Regions from separate parts of the Venatorbacter sp. C2-1 genome, predicted to be linked through region 2. Evidence: predicted binding sites of a transcription regulator. Region 2 holds the regulator's gene; the other holds the start of a gene.
What was found. Region 2 encodes FNR, which switches genes on or off when oxygen is low (the NO sensors DNR and NnrR bind a similar motif). Its sites were predicted from a motif close to TTGATNTANATCAA; they were not measured.
Positions count from the first base shown of each region.

Region 1: the regulator FNR is predicted to act here: its motif matches at 3,215-3,228, upstream of nrdG (anaerobic ribonucleoside-triphosphate reductase activating protein).

Region 1 covers NZ_CP094879.1:3,932,097-3,942,121, reverse strand. Annotated here, with positions in the region: gene MT343_RS17755 (MFS transporter) at 1-1,337, shown strand, start outside; gene MT343_RS17750 (NnrS family protein) at 1,361-2,548, shown strand; gene nrdG (anaerobic ribonucleoside-triphosphate reductase activating protein) at 3,308-3,754, shown strand; gene nrdD (anaerobic ribonucleoside-triphosphate reductase) at 3,783-5,606, shown strand; gene MT343_RS17735 (xylulose 5-phosphate 3-epimerase) at 5,701-8,121, shown strand; gene moaE (molybdopterin synthase catalytic subunit MoaE) at 8,116-8,583, opposite strand; gene MT343_RS17725 (MoaD/ThiS family protein) at 8,585-8,830, opposite strand; gene moaC (cyclic pyranopterin monophosphate synthase MoaC) at 8,823-9,311, opposite strand; gene moaB (molybdenum cofactor biosynthesis protein B) at 9,338-9,874, opposite strand; gene mobA (molybdenum cofactor guanylyltransferase) at 9,876-10,025, opposite strand, start outside.
Region 2 covers NZ_CP094879.1:2,462,536-2,472,560, forward strand. Annotated here, with positions in the region: gene ccoP (cytochrome-c oxidase, cbb3-type subunit III) at 1-459, shown strand, start outside; gene ccoG (cytochrome c oxidase accessory protein CcoG) at 669-2,075, shown strand; gene MT343_RS10875 (FixH family protein) at 2,212-2,712, shown strand; gene MT343_RS10880 (heavy metal translocating P-type ATPase) at 2,709-5,153, shown strand; gene ccoS (cbb3-type cytochrome oxidase assembly protein CcoS) at 5,157-5,351, shown strand; gene MT343_RS10890 (sulfite exporter TauE/SafE family protein) at 5,348-6,010, shown strand; gene fnr (fumarate/nitrate reduction transcriptional regulator Fnr) at 6,096-6,863, shown strand; gene MT343_RS10900 (hypothetical protein) at 7,136-7,630, shown strand; gene ttcA (tRNA 2-thiocytidine(32) synthetase TtcA) at 7,754-8,605, shown strand; gene MT343_RS10910 (hypothetical protein) at 8,643-9,137, opposite strand; gene greB (transcription elongation factor GreB) at 9,203-9,751, opposite strand; gene MT343_RS10920 (PGPGW domain-containing protein) at 9,894-10,025, shown strand, end outside.

The DNA.
Region 1 (10,025 bases), 1.5 Mb from region 2:
CCGCAGAAGACCTGAAACTTTTTGCTATCTGTAACGTAGCGCTGACCATTCCGGCACGGATTATTGTTGGCATGGCGCTGGATCGTTTTGGCCCGCGGCGGGTATTCTCTGTGCTGCTGGTAACCATGGCCATTCCGGCGCTGGCGTTTGCTTTTGGCGAAACCCGTACCCAATTACTGGTCAGCCGTCTGGTGCTGAGTTCTATTGGTGCCAGTTTTGTGGTTGGTATTCATATGACTGCAATGTGGTTCAAACCTAAAGATATTGGTTTTGCCGAAGGCTTTTATGCCGGCTGGGGTAACTTTGGTTCGGCTGCAGCAGCTATGACCTTGCCAACGATTGCCATCACTATGTATGGCGGTGATGACGGCTGGCGCTGGGCAATTGCACAGAGTGCATTTGTGATGGCGGCTTACGGCGTTTATTACTGGTTTGCCATTACCGATGGTCCGGTCGGAACCGTGCATCGTAAACCGCGGAAAACCGCTGCACTCGAGGTCAGCAGCTGGGGTGACATGGTTAAGTTGATTCTGTGGACCATTCCTCTGGTGGGTATTCTGGCTGTGCTGGTATGGCGTATCCAGAAACTGGGTTATCTGGATGCGACAGGTGCGGCTATTGCGTATGCCGTTATTGCTGCCATTGTGGTTTATCAGATTGTGCAGATTCTGCGGGTAAATGTACCGATTCTGAAAAAGGGTGTACCGGAAGACGATAAATATCCGTTTAACAGTGTGGCAGCCCTGAACAGTACCTATTTCGCTAATTTTGGTGCAGAACTGGCGGTTGTTTCTATGCTGCCGATGTTCTTTGAAAAAACCTGGAGTCTGTCTCCGACCGCTGCGGGTTTAATTGCCGCTTCTTTTGCCTTCGTTAATCTGGTTGCCCGGCCTATGGGTGGGCTGGTTTCCGACCGTCTGGGTAACCGTCGCTTTGTGATGCTGAGTTATATGCTGGGCATTGCGATAGGCTTTGCACTGATGGGGCTGTTGAATTCTTCCTGGCCGTTGGTTATTGCCGTTGCGATTACGGTATTTACTTCATTTTTCGTACAGGGAGCAGAAGGTGCCACTTTCGGTATTATTCCATCCATTAAACGTCGTCTGACCGGACAGATCTCCGGTATGGCGGGTGCTTATGGTAATGTGGGGGCAGTGTTTTATCTGACCATCTATACCTTTGTGGATGCGAATCAGTTCTTCTTTATTATCGCTGCCGGTGGTTTTATCAGCTGGCTTGTTTGCCTGATGTGGCTGAAAGAACCGGAATCCGCTTTCTCTGACGAATACTATGTATCGTCAGTCGACAGGCAGATTGAGCAGGAACTGAAAGCCTGAAAGCCAAAGCTCTAAGGAGTGTTATGAATATATCCTCTGTACCCGCCCACCCTTTGTGGGGCCAGGCGTTCCGGCCGATGTTTCTGCTGGGGGCGGCATTCAGTGCTCTGGCCATTCTGCTCTGGGGGCTGGCGTTACAGGGGATTATTCTGCTGCCGGGTAGCGGCAGTGTTTTCTGGCACAGCCATGAAATGCTGTTTGGTTTTGCCCTGGCCATCGTCGCAGGGTTTTTACTGACCGCCGTACAAAACTGGACCGGGCAGCGGGCAACCCATGGCCGGCCACTGTTATTGCTGACACTTTTATGGCTCGCTGGCCGGCTGTGTATGTTAGCCGGTGATCTTTTGCCCTGGTGGTTTACCGCGCTGGTTGATATGGCATTTATGCCGCTGGTCGCCTGGTTTTTCTGGCGACTGTTGTTTGCTGTTAAACAACAGCGGAATTATTTCTTTGTACCAGTGTTGTTGTTGATGACCTTTGCCAATGCGGTGATGCATTGGGGCAATGCGGTGCAGGATATGTCACTGGTGCAGTGGGGTAGTCACAGTGTCAGCTGGATGCTGATATTAATGATTACAGTGATTGGCGGTCGGGTAATGCCGATGTTTACCGCCAATGGCAGTATGACGCCGAAAACAGAAGCGCTTCCCTGGCTGGAAAAACTGGTGCTGGGGGCGAGTTGGTTGTTGCTTGTGATTTATCTGCTGCGTCTTGATCTGTTATTACCACCCTTTGTGCTGGCGTTGCTGCTGGTGCTGACGGCAGCCAGTCAGGCGCTGCGGATTGCGCGCTTACGTATCGGGGTTACCTGGAAAATCCCCTTGCTGTGGTCATTGCATCTTGCCTATTGGTTTATTCCGCTTGGCCTCTTGTTGCTGGCGATGCACTACCTTGGCTGGCCGGTCACCTTCAGTGCGGCTTTGCATGCACTGACCGCCGGAGCGGTTGGCGGAATGATTCTGGCCATGATTGCCCGAGTGTCATTGGGGCACTCCGGCCGGCCACTGCAGCCAAGGCCGTTAATGTCACTGTCGTTTGCGTTGTTGCTGCTGGCTGCACTGCTGCGTTCTCTGGGAGTGATTATCTGGCCACAACAGTCTTTGCTGTTTTACAGCCTGTCGGCCTTGTTGTGGAGTACCGCTTTTATACTCTTCGTCTTTTGTTATGCGCGCATTCTGCTTGGTCCACGGCCGGACGGCCGCGCGGGCTAAGTCATTGTGCCAATATTCTTTAGCCTAAGAATAACCTCACTACTGTCCCACAGTTTGGAGTGACATCGTCATTCCAAACTGCAGCATTAATCGATTACTGTGTTTCAATCTGAAACGCTTTTCCGGGGCTCCGCCCCTGGCCCCCTGTAAGGAGAGGTATCTCCTTACGATCCTCTCTTTTCGGCGCGTCCGGCTTTATCCAGCCAACTGCAATGATTATGCGGCACGCAAAACAATTCGCCCCGGAACGACGCTTTAAAACACCAAACATTTGTAGCGTTCCGGGGCAGGGTTTTGCTCTGAAGGCCGCAGAATCATCTGGTTGTCTGGCGCCGCACGATCGCCGGTTTAAGTAATCCGCTCAGCCGCACTCCAAAGGAAACCGTGTGTGAGACATGATATTTAAAAAATTAGCTTGATCTGAAAAGCGACATTGCGGTGATGGGTTTTCTGCGCCTCTGGGGCCGCCGCAGAAACCGCTGATATGTCTGGTCTGCCCGCAGGGATGCGGACAAGTTGCTTAAGTGAAGAGCATTGGGGTAATAACCCGGCTTTTTTCTTTCTGCATTGCCACTGCGCCATAAATGGGCATTGCGCTGACGGCCCTTTTCCTGATCGCCCGTTCTCTGTATCGGATACCCATGTCGGAGTAGTTTGCGAATAAAATTGATCTGGATCAATTTTATTCGGCCGCCTCTCGTTAGTCTCTGTCCATATCTTGTGTCTGTTTATCATTTAAGGCACTACATATGGGGTTTTATGTATTTCAGTCGTGAACAGGTGGTCTTCCAGGAAGTGCCGGGAGAAGTCTCTCTGGCCTACACCATCAGCGGTTGTCCGCTGCGTTGTCCCGGTTGCCACAGTGCCGATACCTGGCCCGCGATGGCGGGTGAACCGCTGTCCGAAGAGTACTTCCGGCAGCGTCTGGAGACATACGCCGGTCTGATCAGCTGCGTGCTGTTTATGGGTGGAGAGTGGCATGAAGCGCAGCTGTTACTGTTGCTGAAGCTGGCCCGCCGGCAAGGACTGAATACCTGTCTTTATACCGGGCTCGATACGGTTGCTCCGTGCCTGCAGGCTGAGCTGACCTATCTGAAAACCGGTCCCTGGTTACGGGATCTCGGGGGGCTGGAGTCTCCCTTAACAAATCAGCGTTTTATGGATTTACGCAGCAATCGCTGCCTGAATCATAAATTTCATCAATAACAATTGCCTACTCTGAAGGAGCGGAATCATGCTGAAACTGAGCGCAGAGCACATTAAGCATAAGCTGGATTTTATTGAACATTATCTGGCTGCACAAAATGCCGCCGACGGCTCACGGATGGATGCCAATGCCAATGTGACCGAAAAGAATATCGCCACGCTCGAAGCGGAGATGATGAAAGATTATTTTGTGCAGATTAACCGTGCGCAGGTTTCAGCAAAAATTGCCGATTTATTCGGGGATGATCTGGCACAGGAATATATCCGCCAGATAGAGAACCATGAGATTTATGTACATGATGAAACCAGCCTGAAGCCCTATTGTGTATCGGTAACTATGTATCCGTTTTTACTGGACGGGCTGACTAAGCTTGGTGGCGAATCTCAGGCACCGAAGCATATTGAATCGTTCTGTGGTTCATTCGTAAATTTTGTCTTCGCTGTCAGCAGCCAGTTCGCTGGCGCGGTGGCTACGGTCGAATTTTTAACTTACTTCGACTATTTTGCCCGCAAAGATTACGGCGATGATTATCTGAATACCCACCGTCAGCAGATTGCCAACCATCTTCAGCATGTCGTGTATGCTATCAATCAGCCGGCTGCCGCCCGGGGTTATCAGAGTGTGTTCTGGAATCTTTCGCTATACGACAAAAACTATTTCGACAGCATGTTTGGTGAGTTCGTCTTCCCTGATTTCAGCAAACCCTGCTGGAAGACGCTGGATAAACTGCAGCATTTTTTCCTGGATTGGTTCAATACTGAGCGCAGCAAAAGCATCCTCACCTTTCCGGTTGTCACCGTGGCCATGCTGACCGAAAAAGGGCAGTGTAAAGATCAGGACTTTGCCCGCAGTATGGCCGCTCATCTGAATCGGGGCAGCTCTTTCTTTGTCTACCTTTCTGACAGTGCAGACAGCCTGGCATCCTGCTGCCGCTTACGCAGTGAAATCAGCGACAATACATTTTCCTACTCGCTGGGAGCCGGTGGTGTGGCAACCGGTTCTATTAATGTAATTACAGTTAATATGAACCGGCTGGTTCAGGATGGCCGTGATCTTGCCGAAGAAATCAGTAAGGTGCAGCGTTATCAGGTGGCCTATCGTCGCTTAATGGAAGAGTACCTTCAGGCCGGAATGCTGACGGTTTACAACGCCGGGTTTATTAATCTGGACAAGCAATTCCTGACTATCGGCATTAACGGTATGGTCGAGGCTGCCGAATCGCAGGGGTTGGTTGCCGGTAATAATCAGGCGTATAAAAACTTTGTCAGAGATCATCTGAAAGTGATTTATGAGGCCAATAAGGCCGCTAAGCTTGAATATGGATATATGTTTAACACGGAGTTTGTTCCGGCTGAAAATCTGGGCATCAAAAATGCCCGCTGGGATAAATCCGATGGCTATCGTGTGCAGCGGGATTGCTACAACTCCTATTTTTATCAGGTCGAAGATGAGCAAACCAATGTGCTGGATAAGTTCCAGTTGCATGGCCGTGAGCTACTCGATTATCTGGATGGCGGATCGGCACTGCATCTGAATCTGGAAGAAAAACTGAGTGAAGACGGTTATCTGGCCTTACTGAATATTGCGGCCCGTACCGGCTGTAATTATTTCTGCGTGAACGTCAAAATCACCATCTGTAACGAATGTGAAAAAATTGATAAGCGGACGCTGGAATATTGTCCGGCCTGCGGCTCTGACGATATTGACTATGGAACCCGGGTTATCGGTTACCTGAAACGTACCTCTGCGTTCAGTGCCGGGCGCCGTAAGGAACATTCCATCCGTCACTATCACCGTCAGCAACGTCAGGAAAATCCGGGTAATCGTCAGCGTTTACAGGCTGTCAGCTGATCTGTGTCATGGTCTGCGCCGGTCTATCCCCTGCGGGGTATAGATCGGCGATGTCAAAACGCGTTTCATCAGAGACTCCTGACACGGAGTTGCTATGACGCTTAATTTATACCAGCAAACCAGTCACCCGATGACTCCGGAATATCTGGATCATGAAGCGCAGAATCTGCGCGATCAGAATCCGGAACTGGCGCTCTGGGCTGCCGGTCTGGGAGTGATTGAACACCGCCCGGCTACTCAGATTCAGGCACACCTGATGGCTGAGTCATTGCTGCAAAAAGGACTTATTGCTGATACCGGATATTTTTTTCAGCGTTTGCGTGCTCTGGATTGCCTGACCCAGCAGGCGATGTGGCTGGTGGTGCATATGACCTATGCCCGCCGAGTCTATACCGATGGCCGTAATCTCACGCCTCAGGATTTTAAAACCCACCCACGCGGACATACCGGCGGCGCTCTGAATATGGTGCCGGCCTATGCCGGTTTGCTGGCGTTAAATCATTTTACCGGCCAGCCGCGGGATTGGCTGATGGGGCAGGGCCACTGTGTTGCTGCCATTGATGCTTTGCAATTGCTGACCGGCACCGCAGCATCTGAACGCCGTCAGCAGTATCCATTAAATGATGAAGGCCTGAGTCGCTTTGTCGCCGATTGTTATGACACCCGCCTCGATAATACCGGGCAGCGGATATCAACACTGGGCGCTCACGTTAACGTGCATACAGCCGGTGCGCGAATGGAGGGTGGTTATCTGGGCTTTGCCGGAATGCAATATGCGCATATGCCGCTGCCGGGAGAGCGTCTGGTCGCTTTTTTAAGTGACGGAGCCTTTGAAGAACAGCGCGGTACCGACTGGGCCGCGCGCTGGTGGCGTGGAGAAGACACCGGCCTGATTGCGCCGGTAATGATTGCCAATGGCCGGCGTATTGATCAGCGCACGACCATTGCCCAACAGGGTGGCTGCAGCTGGTTTGTCAGTCATTTACGTAATCAGGGCTTTGCGCCTTTTGTGATTGATGGGCGGGACCCTGCGGCCTTTATGTGCGCCATTTATTATATGGAAATTCAGCTGTCCCAGGCGTTTGAACGTATCCGTCAGGGCGAGGCGCAATATCCGGTTGCCTTGCCTTACTGTATTGCTGAAACGGTAAAAGGGTTTGGCTTTCCTGCGGCCGGCACTGGCGCCGCGTATGGTTTGCCGCTGGGAGCCTATCCGGCAGAAAATCCGGAAGCGCTGGCCTTTTTTCATCGGGGAGCAAAAGCATTATTGCAACCGGATGCGCAATGGCGCGAAGCCGCTTCTTTATTGGGGCAACCTAAACAAAAAAGTACGCCTATGCTGGCCGTTAATTGCCCTGAACCGGAATGGGCTGACCGGCGGGAATCCGCTATGGCGGCTATCGATCGTTATTTTATTGAATTAACCGAAGTTAATCCGCGCTTGCGGGTCCGGGTTGGTAATCCTGATGAGCTGCGTGGCAATGGTATGAGCCAGACGCTGGATCAGTTTCGTCACCGCGTTACCCGTCCGGAAATTACCGCCGCAGAAGCTATCGATGGCTGTGTTATTACGGCTTTGAATGAAGAGGCCGTTGTCAGTGCCTGTCTGGCGAATCAGGCGGGTATTAATCTGGTCGTTGCCTATGAAGCCTTTGCCATAAAAATGCTGTGTGCTTTGCGGCAGGCCATTATTTTTTCACGCCAACAAAAAGAAGCGGGGGATGCAGCAGGCTGGCTTGGCTTTCCGGTTGTGACCACCTCGTTGATCTGGGAAAACGGCGAGCATGATCAGAGCCATCAGGACTCCAGTTTATCGGAAGGACTGATGCTTAAAATGGCCGATATGGCACGGGTAGTATTTCCTGCTGATGCCAACAGTGCGATGGCCTGTCTGCGCACCTGCTATGGCGATTTGGGGGTGGTCTGGAATCTGGTGGTTACGCGCAGTGTGATGCCACAGTTTTTTTCTGCCCGGCAAGCTACCCAACTGGTTCAGGATGGTGCTGTCTGTCTGCGCGGACATTGCGGCGCTGAATTGCAGCTGGTTGCCTGCGGTGCCGTGCAACTGCAGCAAATGCTGAAAGCCTCCGACCGCTTACGTCAGCAGCGTGTAGCGCATTCACTGATTTATTTATTAGAGCCTGGACGTTTCCGTCAGGCGCGCGACCGTTGGGAAAAATCAGCGCTGGCTGATCCGGCGGTTGTGCGCGCATTGTTTCCTGCCAGAGTGCGTTACCGGGTTTTTCTCACCCATGGCCGGGCTGAGGTGCTGCTGGCAACCTGCCGGCAACTGGATCTGGGCGCGCAACGAACCCGGGCATTGGGGTATATCAACCGTGGCGGCACACTGGATACTCAGTCGCTGTTATTTGTAAACGGCTGCACCTGGGCTCATGCTCTGGCAGCACTGGCAGAATTATGTGGTCAGAAACCAACGCTGTGGCTGACCGAAGAGGAGTGGCGGGCGATTGATGGACGCGGTAATCCCTACCATGTTATTCCTGAGCCTTTATGATTCCGGCGACGACCAGCGCTGAGCGGCCTGGTTGTCACTGTCTTTTGCTTCCACCCAATAGCCGGCTGCTGTTGTCTGTTCTTTTTTCCAGAACGGCGCGCGGGTTTTCAGAAAATCCATAATAAATTCACAGGCGCGGAAAGCGGCTTCGCGGTGAGCGCTGCTGACCAGTACCAGCACAATCTGCTCGTTAACGCTTAATTTACCAATGCGATGAATAATGGTGATATTGCCGAGGGGCCAGCGTTGCCGTGCCTGTTCGGTGATCTGCAATAATGATTTTTCGGTCATGCCCGGATAGTGCTCCAGCGTCATGCTTAATAACGAGTCGCCGGCCAGCTCGCGAACACTGCCGATAAAACTGACGATGGCTCCGCAGCCAGCCTGATTACCCAGCGCTGCGTATTCGTCGGCCAGATTAAAATCTTCCTGCTGCACTGTTATCCGGGTTAAATGTTCCATATCAGCCACCGGTCACCGGAGGGAAAAAAGCAATTTCATCACCGGCAGTAATTGCTTCGTCAGGTGTACACAGTTGCTGATTACGGGCACAGAGCAGATCGGGCCTGGCCAGTGCTGAGTCCCAGTTCTCTCCCTGGGCGCGTAATTCCTGTATTAAACCGGCAATACTTCTGGCTTCGCTTTGCCAGTTAAGTTGCCCGCAACCAAGGGTTTCGCGCAGGGCGGCAAAAAAAACAATATTAAACATGATCAGATTCTCCGCTACGCAGCCAGTGGCCGCTTTTACCGCCTTGCTTTTCCTGCAGGCGGATATCACTGATGACCATGGCCGGATCAACCGCTTTGCACATATCGTAAATGGTCAGGGCTGCAACGGATGCCGCCGTGAGCGCTTCCATCTCCACGCCGGTCTGGCCGTGCAGACGGCACAGGGTCGTGATATGAATTTCCTGTTCTGAAAGAACAAAATCTACGCTGACTTTGCTCAGGGCCAGTGGATGGCAAAGCGGAATTAAATCGCTGGTACGTTTGGCCGCCATAATGCCGGCGATGCGTGCCGTTGCCAGTACGTCACCTTTTTTAATTTCAGCCTGCTGAATACGGGCGATAACATCCGGGCGGGTGATGATTCTGGCGCTGGCATAAGCGCTGCGCAGACTGCTTTCCTTGGCCGACACATCGACCATGTGAGCATGACCGTGCTGATCAATATGGGTCAGATCTGACATACAAATTCTCCAGGGTCTGTTAGTGCCTAACGACAGGCATTAACAGGGCTGTTTTTAACATGGGCAACGAAATTACATGGCCCGGTGCGGCTGTCCAGCTGTGGTTCGATCAGCGCTTCCCAGGCCTGGCGGCAGGCGCCGCCAGAACCGGGAACAGAAAAAATAAGGGTTTTATTGGCAATCCCGGCCAGTGCCCGGGATTGCATACTGCTGCTGCCAATATCGGTAAAACTTAACTGCCGGAATTGCTCGCCGAAGCCCTCGACCTCTGCATCAAATAAAGGGCGGATGGCTTCTGGCGTGCAGTTGCCCTCAGAGAAACCGGTGCCGCCATTAATAATAATGACCTGAATATCCTGGCTGGCGATCCAGTCGCTGATGCAGGCGCGAATGTCATAACGGTTATGCTTTAACAGGGCGCGGGCGCGGATTGTGTGGCCGCTTTCCTGAGCCAGTGCCAGCAGCAGATTGCCACTGCTGTCTTCGGCCGGAGTGCGATGATCCGACAGCGTCAGAATGGCAATGTTTAAGCGGAAAAATTCTTTGCTGGTATGTTTACTCATATTAATGACCGCCTTGCGAAGCATGGCAGGCCAGCTGCCAGTCTTCGGGAGTATTTGTATTCAGCAACAGCTGTGGTGATGGGCAGGGAATTGCTCTGGCCGCACAATAAGACAGCAGGGCACCAACAGAACGCCGTCCTTTTTCATGCAG
Region 2 (10,025 bases):
AAAGGTGCTCAGGGCTTCCCTAACCTGACCGATAACGATTGGTTGTACGGTGGCGCTCCTGAGAACATCAAGCACACTCTGACTTACGGTCGTCAGGGCGCGATGCCTGCATGGGGCGCAGTACTGGGTGAAGAAGGTACCGCTGACATGGTGAACTACGTTCGCAGCCTGTCTGGCCTGAAGCACGATGCAGAAGCCGCTGAAAAAGCAGCGCCTAAATATCAGCAACTGTGTATGGCTTGTCACGGTGCAGATGGTAAAGGCAGCCAGCTGGTTGGCGCACCAAACCTGACTGACGATATCTGGTTATATGGCGGTTCTTCCAAGCAGATTGAGTTCACTCTGAAGCATGGTCGTAACGGTAAAATGCCAGCGCATCTGGAAATTCTTGGCAACAACGCTGAAGCCAAGATCCACCTGCTGACCACTTACGTTTACTCGCTGTCTCATCAGCAGTAAGCGCAGCAAGACCCCGGTCAGGCAAAACCAACCGGGGTTGAGCTAAGGCAATAAAAACAGAAAAAAGCGGCTTAAAGCCGCTTTTTTCGTTATAGCGACAGGCAACAAGCTATATAATTGCCGCGTTATATAGAGCGCTGTGGGGCCCTGCTCCGTCTCTGGTTTCGCAAAGCGCCGTCATGCACATCCAACCAAGGTGATTTGCCGTTATGAGTAATATTCCGGTCAAAGATGTCACACCAAAAACCCAAAGCATGTATGAAAAACGTAAGAAAATTTACGTTCGTGAAATTGAGGGTTTTTTCCAGAAATTACGTACATGGTCGCTGTGGGCGTTAATGCTCGGCTATTTCGGCAGTGCCTGGCTTAACTGGGAAGGCCGACAGGCCATTCTGTTTGATCTGCCGGCGCGCCAGTTTCATATTTTTGGTATTACCTTCTGGCCGCAGGATTTTATGCTGCTGTCGTGGCTGTTAATTATCTGCGCTTTTGGCCTGTTCACCATTACTAACCTTGCCGGTCGTATCTGGTGTGGTTACACCTGCCCGCAGTCGGCCTGGTCATTTATTTTTATGTGGATTGAAGAGCGTACCGAAGGTACCCGCAACGCCCGCATGAAACTCGACAAAGAACCGATGAGCGCGAGCAAATTCCGCAAAAAAGCCCTGAAGCATACTTTGTGGATGATTATCGCCATCTGGACCGGCATCACCTTCGTCGGTTACTTCACCCCGATCCGCGAACTGGTACCGGATTTCTTCACCCTGAACATCGGTGGCTGGGGTTTATTCTGGATTGCGTTTTTTACCGCGGCCACCTACATCAATGCCGGCTGGATGCGTGAGCAGGTCTGTATTTATATGTGCCCTTATGCGCGTTTCCAGTCGGTTATGTACGATCCGGATACCCTGGCCGTTTCCTACGATGTTAACCGTGGTGAACCACGTGGCAAACGCAGCAAAAAAGCCAAGGAAGAAAGCGACACAACCCAGCTTGGTGACTGTGTTGACTGCTCCCTGTGCGTGCAGGTATGTCCGACCGGTATCGATATCCGTGATGGTCTGCAATACCAGTGTATCGGCTGCGCTCTGTGCATCGATGCCTGTGACTCCATTATGGAAAAACTGGATAAGCCGAAGGGTCTGATCCGTTACACCACCGAAAATGAGCTGGAAGGTAAAAAGACTCACTTCTTCCGTCCGCGTCTGGTCGGTTATGCCGCACTGCTGCTGATTATGATGGGCGCATTCATGTACGCCATCGGCACCCGCACACCGTTCAAGCTGGATATTGAACGTGACCGCAGCGCGCTCTATCAGATGACCGCCAACGACACCGTAACCAATGCGTATACGCTGAAGCTGATCAACATGTCGCAAAGCCCAAAAACCTACACTCTGAGCCTGGATGGTCTGGAAGGTATGAAGATGGATGCGCCAACCACTCAGTTTCTGCGTGTGAACGAGCTGAAAGAAGTGCTTCTGACCATCGAAATTGATCCGGAAGAAGTGCATATGCCAGCCAGTAAAGTGGATATTGAATTCGTCATCACCGATGCCGATACCGGTGAAGAAGTGGCACGCGAAGAAAGCCGCTTTATTGCCCCACGCAATTAATCTGAGGAAAAGATTCGCCTCCGCGAAACCATGACCCGTGTCAGCGAATCTGACAAATCCAAACTGGAGACTGACCGCCCAAGTGGTTAAACTTGGGCGGTTTTTTTTATCCCGCCTGATGCCGATTGAGAAGTCTATGAACACCGAATCCAAAGAACACGCTCCCTGGTACAAAGAACCCATGGTGTGGCTGGTTGCGGGCCTTCCGCTATTGGCTATCTGCTGGGGTTTTGTGATGCTGACACTGGCCCTTGAATCCAAAGATTCCCTGGTCAGCGACAGCTACTACAAAGACGGCGTCAGCTACACCGAAAACGTCGAAGCCGATGCCCATGCTGCCCGCCTGCAGATCAAGGCCGATCTGACGTTCAGCGAAAACGAAATCCACCTGGCCCTGAACGGCTATCTGGATGAAGAACCTGCAACCCTGCAACTGCAGCTGATTCACCCTACCCTGCAGGAACGTGACCTGACCGTGCTGCTGCAACGCCTGGGCGATGGCCACTATGCCGGTGTCAATGAACTGGTATTGCCGGAACGCCGCCATATCTGGCTGCTCAGCCACGAACAGCAGTGGCGTATCCGTGGTACCGAACTGATTGAAGCTGACAAGGTTATTAACTTACACGCCAAATGAATGCCCATTCAGCCCAAGAGCGCTGTTTTCACTGTGGTGAAGCCACCACCGAAGGTGAGCGCTGGTCAACCCTGATTGATGGCCAACGGCAGCCGATGTGCTGCCCGGGCTGCAAAGCCATTGCCGAAACCATCGTCGCCAGTGGCCTGAAAGACTATTACCGCCACCGCACCGAACTGCCGGAACTGTCGCCGGCTGAACTGGAAGACAGCGATCTTTCGGCGCGCGAATCCCTCACCCTGTATGACAGCGAAGCCCTGCAGCGGCGCTTTGTCGCCCATCTGAGCGGCAACCAGCAAGGCGAAGCGGAAGCCACGTTTATCATCGACGGCATCAGCTGTGCCGCCTGTGCCTGGCTGATTGAGCACCGTATCAGCCAGTTGCCGGGCGTAAAAAACGCTGTACTTAACCTGTCCAACCACCGCCTGGTGGTACGCTGGCAGTACGACCAGATTGCCGTATCCAGTATTGCCGAGGCGATTTACCGCCTGGGCTACAAAGCCTCGCCGTTTTCTGCCACTGAACAGGAAGAGCAGCGCCATCGCGAGGGTAAACTGGCGATCCGCCGTCTCGCGGTTGCCGGTATCGGCACCATGCAGGTGATGATGCTCGCGGTGCCCCTGTATGTAGGCATGGCTGAGCAATACGAATTTTTTATGCGCCTGGCCTCAATGGTCATGACCCTGCCGGTGGTGCTGTTCAGCGCCCGGCCGTTCTTTACCGCTGCCCTGCGTGATCTGCGCACCCGTCATCTGACCATGGATGTGCCCGTATCGCTGGCCATTGTGCTGGCATTCTGTTCGAGCATCTGGAGCACCATGAATCAGGGCGTCGAGGTGTATTTTGACTCGGTCTGTATGTTTACCTTCTTCCTGCTGCTTGGCCGTTTTCTCGAAATGCGCGCCCGTCACCGGATGGGGAAAGCCGGTAATAATCTGCTGACGCTGCTGCCCAATATTGCGTTAAAGGTTGGTGACGACGGTGTTGAGCAGGTTATTGCCAGTGAAGACATCCGTATTGGTGACGTGCTGCGTCTGAAACCCGGCCATGCCATTCCCGCTGACGGAGTGGTGATCGAAGGCCGCAGCTCGGTTGATGAAGCCGCACTGACCGGCGAATACCTGCCCATCAGCAAGAAAGCCGGTGATCGCCTGATCGGCGGTACGTTTAACGTTGAAAGCCCGCTGCTGATGAAGGTCACCGCGACCGGCGCCGAAGCGCAGTTATCGACCATCATGCGCCTGATGGACCGTGCCCAGCAGGAGAAGCCGCGCGCTGCGCTGCTGGCCGACAAAATTGCCAGCCACTTTGTTGCGGCGGTGCTGATCATCTCCAGCTCGGTCTTCACTTTCTGGTGGCTGCAAGGCGATGAACACGCCTTTTTCATCGCCCTCAGCGTGCTGGTTGTAACCTGCCCCTGCGCCCTGTCGCTGGCTACGCCAACGGCTCTGACAGCCGCCACGGCCGCACTGCGCGAACGCGGATTGTTAATCAGCAAAGGCCATGTGCTGGAAGTTCTGCCACAGATAAACCGGGTGGTATTCGATAAAACCGGCACCCTGACCCAGGGCAAACTAACCCTGGAGCAGGTCGAACCTCTGGCGGATCTGGATGAAACTCAGCTGCTGGCCCTGATCGCCGGCCTTGAGAAACACTCAACCCATCCGATTGCCCGTGCCTTCCGCACCATAAAAGCGGCTGCCGTAGAGAACACCGAACAAACCGCCGGCCAGGGCATCAGCGGCCAGTGGAACGGGCACACTCTGCGCTTTGGCCGCGCCGATTATGCCTGGCCAGCAGCCCCCCTGACGGAGCCCGACAACAAGGCCGCTGGCCAGTGGCTGCTGCTCGCCAGTGATCAGCAACCGCTGGCCTGGGTGCGCCTGAATGACAGCCTGCGCCGCAACGCTGCGTCAATTGTCAGCGGTCTTCAACAACGCGGTATCGCCGTGTCTCTGCTGACCGGCGACCCCGGCGCATCCGGTCAGGTGGTGGCGGATGCACTGGGCATTACCGACCTGCAGACCGGCGTCTCGCCGGAACAGAAACTGGCCGCAGTGCGCGCCTGGCAGCAGGCCGGTGAGCGGGTCATGATGGTCGGCGACGGTATTAACGATGTGCCGGTACTGGCCGGTGCTGATATTGCTCTGGCCGTTAACGAAGCCACCGATCTGGCTAAGACCAACGCCGATGCCATGCTTACCAACGGTCGTCTGGAAACCTTACTGACCGCTCTGGATGGTGCCACCAAGACGCGCCGTATTATTGCTCAGAACATCGGCTGGGCTTTGCTGTACAATCTCATCGCATTACCGGTGGCAGCGGCAGGTTTTGTTCCGCCCTGGGCCGCTGCGATTGGCATGTCATTCAGTTCGTTACTGGTGGTCACCAACGCCCTGCGCCTGAATCGCCTGCCGGCTCCTGACTCCTCTGAGGTTTGATCGATGGATATCATTTACATCCTGGTACCGCTGTCTTTACTGCTGATCGGCATTGCCGTGCTGATCTTTTTCTGGGCGGTGAAGAGCGGCCAGTTTGAAGACATGGAGTCCCCCGCCCACCGCATTCTGTTTGATGACGATGAGCCGATAAATCGCCGTCAGGACGACAGCGATCAAACCCCATCTGACAAGCCATGATTGAACCCCTGTCGCTGCTGACCGCCTTTCTGCTCGGCCTGTTTGGCTCCAGCCACTGTCTGGTGATGTGCGGGGGTATTGCTGCGGCTATTGGCAGCAGCGCTGGAACTCAGCGTGTCCGGGTGACGCTGCTGTTTAACACCGGGCGCATACTGAGCTACAGCATCGCCGGGCTGATAGTCGCCAGCGCAGGTCTGTGGCTGCAGAGCCAGCACCAGTGGCTGATGCTGATCTTGCGGACACTGGCCGCGCTGATGCTGATACTGATGGGGCTCTATATTGCCCGCTGGTCACTGATGCTGACCCGTATTGAGCAACTGGGCCAGGGAATCTGGAAACACCTGCAGCCTCTGACCCGCCGTTTTATGCAATCTCCGCGTGCGATTGATCGTCTGTGGCTGGGCATGCTCTGGGGCTGGTTGCCCTGCGGCCTGATTTACAGCACGCTGAGCTGGGTTGCCGCAAATGGCCAGCCTTTGCTGGGAGCCGCTGCGATGTTCGCCTTTGGTCTGGGTACCCTGCCAGCCCTGTTTGCCAGCACACTGGCGGCCAATGTACTGACGCCGTTTCTGAGCAACAACCGCGTGCGTCAGGTTGCCGGGGGATTACTGATCGGATTTGGTTTGTGGACGGCAGCATCGGTCTGGTTACTTTCTTGACAGATCGCGCGCTAATGCCGAACATAGCCGCAACTGCTGCACTTGTTACTTACTCCGACACCGGGGTTTCACTCAGGAATCAGTCATGAAAACGACACATGTTGCGCCTGCTCCACTGCGGGGCACTCAACCACACTGCCAGACCTGCTCACTGAATGCGTTGTGTCTGCCATTGTCCCTGAACGATTCCGATATGGAGCGCCTCGACGATATCATCCGCCGTGGCCGTCCGATCCAGAAAGGTCAGCTGCTGTTCCAGCAGGGCGAAGCGTTTCAATCCGTATTTGCCGTTCGCACCGGAGCCCTGAAAACCTACACTCTGGCGAGTAACGGTGAAGAACAGATTACCGGTTTTCACCTGGCCTCTGAGCTGGTTGGCCTGGCCGGTTATGATAACGGCAACTATCCGTTAACCGCCAAAGCGCTGGAAACCACCACCGTCTGTGAAATTCCGCTGCAGCAACTCGACAGTCTGGCCGATGACCTGCCGGATCTGCGTAAGCAGCTGATGCGTACCATGGGCACCGAAATCCGTCATGATCAGAACATGATGTTGCTGCTCAGCAAGAAAAACGCCGAAGAACGCGTAGCCTCTTTCCTGATTGATATTTCCCAGCGTTATTCCCGTCGTGGTTTTTCGGCCAGTCATTTCCGCCTGCCGATGTCGCGGGTGGATATCAGTAACTATCTGGGCCTCGCGGTAGAAACCATCAGCCGCGTGTTTACCCGCTTCCAGAAGAACGGCCTGATCGAAACCCAGGGTAAAGAAGTGATTCTGCAGGACCCCGATATGCTGTATGAACTGGCCGGCCTGAATACTGAAAAAGAGTGTGCCGCTCACCCGCAAGAGTAAGCCGCTCACCCGTAAGCAAAAAAACCGGCCAGAGGCCGGTTTTTTTATGCCTGCCCTCTTATGCCTGTTTTCTGCTTATGAACACTTATGCAACGCCCTCTGGTACGGGAAATGCTTTTACCAGAATAAAGGCTGAACAGACGTTATTTTTCTGGCGCCGGTATCCAGGCTATCTATTGGCAATTGGTATAAAACCGCAGCAGATAAAATAATCTGATCTAAGATTGCAGAAACAGCGTCATTCAGCCGATATGACGTATAAGGAGGTGACCATGGGCATCTGCGCAAATGAACTGACCCGCTGGGTAATCCAGCCAACCCTGCAACGCATCGGGGTTAGTAACCCGATGGCCAGCACCCTGCTGCTGGCAACTGCGGCTCAAGAATCGGCTCTTGGATCGCATCTCAAAGCCGCCGGTCAACGGGCTCTCGGCATTTACCGCATTCACAGCCTGACCCACCGCCATGTATGGGACGCTTATCTGGCACAACAGCCTGAACTGGCCAGCACCGTGCGCGGCCTTGCCAGCCAGCATGATTTTCTCAGTCACCCTCATGCCGAGCTGACCACCAATCTGTCTTATGCCACCGCCATTGCCTGGTTTATCTATGCCCGCAATGATGATTTTGTTCTGCCCGCCGATGCAACCGCAGAACAGCTCGCACGTCTGTGGAAACGTTTTTACCATCCCCGCAGTGGTGTCAGCATTGAAGAGTTCTGTGCCAGTCTCGGTGCCGCCACCGCCCTGCTCGACCGTGCAGCCTGAGCAGGCGTACCTTTTCTCAAAGTCCCCGAACAACATTCCTTTTTAACTGCCTGACCTGCGCAGGCGGTTCCTTCACCCGATGCATTCTGCTATAAAGCGGGCGCAATTATTCAGGGTGTTTTTATGATCGAATCCGCTGCCGAGCGCAAAGAGCAACTCGAGTTCAACAAACTGCAGAAGCGCCTGCGCCGCAATGTCGGCAAGGCCATCGAAGACTACCGCATGATCGAAGACGGCGATAAGGTCATGGTTTGCCTGTCCGGCGGTAAAGATTCGTACACCATGCTCGATATTCTGCTGAGTCTGCAGAAAAGCGCACCGATTCACTTTGATATCGTGGCGGTGAATATGGATCAGAAGCAGCCCGGATTTCCTGAACATGTGCTGCCGGAGTATCTGAGCCAGCTGGGTATTGAGTATCACATCGTCGAGAAAGATACCTACAGCGTAGTGAAAGAAATTATTCCGGAAGGTAAAACCACCTGCAGCCTGTGCTCCCGTCTGCGTCGTGGCACCCTGTATGGCTTTGCCGAGAGTATTGGCGCCAATAAAATCGCTCTTGGTCACCATCGTGACGACATCATCGAAACCCTGTTCCTCAATATGTTCCATGGTGGCAAGCTCAAGGCCATGCCGCCGAAACTGCTGAGTGACGACCAGAAACACGTACTGATCCGTCCGCTGGCTTATTGCAAAGAAAAAGACATCGAGAAATTTTCCCAGGCACGGGGCTTCCCGATCATTCCGTGCAACCTGTGTGGCTCACAGGAAAACCTGCAACGTCAGAATATTAAGATGATGCTGGAACAGTGGGACAAGGAGCAGCCGGGACGCAGTGAAAATATCTTTGCCGCTATCTGTAATGTGGCGCCGTCACAATTGGGCGATACGCAGCTGTTTGATTTTGTCACCCTGCAGGATAAGCAGGACAAAGGTCATCTGTTTACCCGTCTGGATGTGGTTCAGATCGACTGATCTGACTGCTCTTTTTGGCTGGCAAAAGAAAAGGCGGTCATAAACCGCCTTGCAACATGCTGGTGACCAGCAGCTGATAATCCCCCGGCCCTTTCACAATAAACTCCATCTTATAACGCCGGTCGGTAATGATGGATTCGGCCATTGCCGTCAGGTGACAAGCATCAGGACTCAGTTGCGGCTGTGGCATCTGCAGATGAACCTGATACTGTCCTTCCAGCTCTTCTACCCGCACCGTTGAGATCGCCTGAGTTTCACTGCCGGCAATGCCTTTACGGATCCACTGCAGATAAATGCCATGCGGGCCTTTCACACTAGTACGGACAACGCGGATGTACCCCTCTCCGGCGTCAGACTTCCACGGGCAGACCCGCTGTACCTGATCAATCCAGACCGGCATTTTATAGACGCCGGCAAAGGGCCAGGTTTCGCCTTCGGCGGCTGCTTCGTTCTGCATCCCGGCGTCGGTGGCCAAGGCTGTCAACGTCAGAAAAGCCAACAGCAAAGCCATGATCGTGCGTACTGATATCATAATGATCCTCCTGCCATTAAGCCTAGCAGAGGTCAGCTTTCATGCTGTTGCAGAAGGCAGATACATCAGGCGGAGAAAACGGCCTGATTACTGCCGCCGGCATCCCATTCAGGGCGCTGGTAAGATACGCTGAGGATGTAAAAGGTTTCTTCTCCTTTCGGCAGGCGTACGGTCACTTCATCATCGACACGTTTTCCCAGTAATCCCCGCGCCAACGGCGCATCAACGCTGATATAGCCGCGTTTGAGATCAATTTCATCCTCGCCCACCAGACGGTAGCGATGAACCTCGCCATCATCGTCTTCAAGTTCCAGCCAGGCGCCAAAAAAAACTTTCTGCGGATCAGCCGGCAGACGATCGACCACCGTCAGAATCTCCAGACGCTTCAGCAGGAAACGGACGCGACTGTCGATCTGGCGTAATCGGCGTTTACCATAGATGTATTCCGCATTTTCCGAGCGATCCCCCAGCTTGGCGGCATCTGAAACTTCCTGCGTCACTTTTGGACGCTCAGTGCGCCACAGGTAATCATATTCCCGGCGTAAGGCCTGCTCCCCCTCCGGGGTAATCAGATGGCTGCGTTTCGGCAGCGGCTTTTTTTCCTTCTCACTCATAAACAACGGCCTGTACCAAAAGATTTCATGGTTTCGCAACACAGTCATGTCAGGGTGTCAGCATGGGCATGCCTGAACAACAACGTACAGCATTCCTCCAGAACCGGGAAAACCGGCAAAAACATCCGGGTGATGATGCAGAATGATCAAACGCAGTTTTAAAATGGTGACCGGTATTCTGCTGTTGCTGCTGGGAATTATTATTACGCCAATGCCGATTCCGCTTGGCATTATCCTGATCATTCTGGGCCTGTCTATGCTGGTATCGACTATC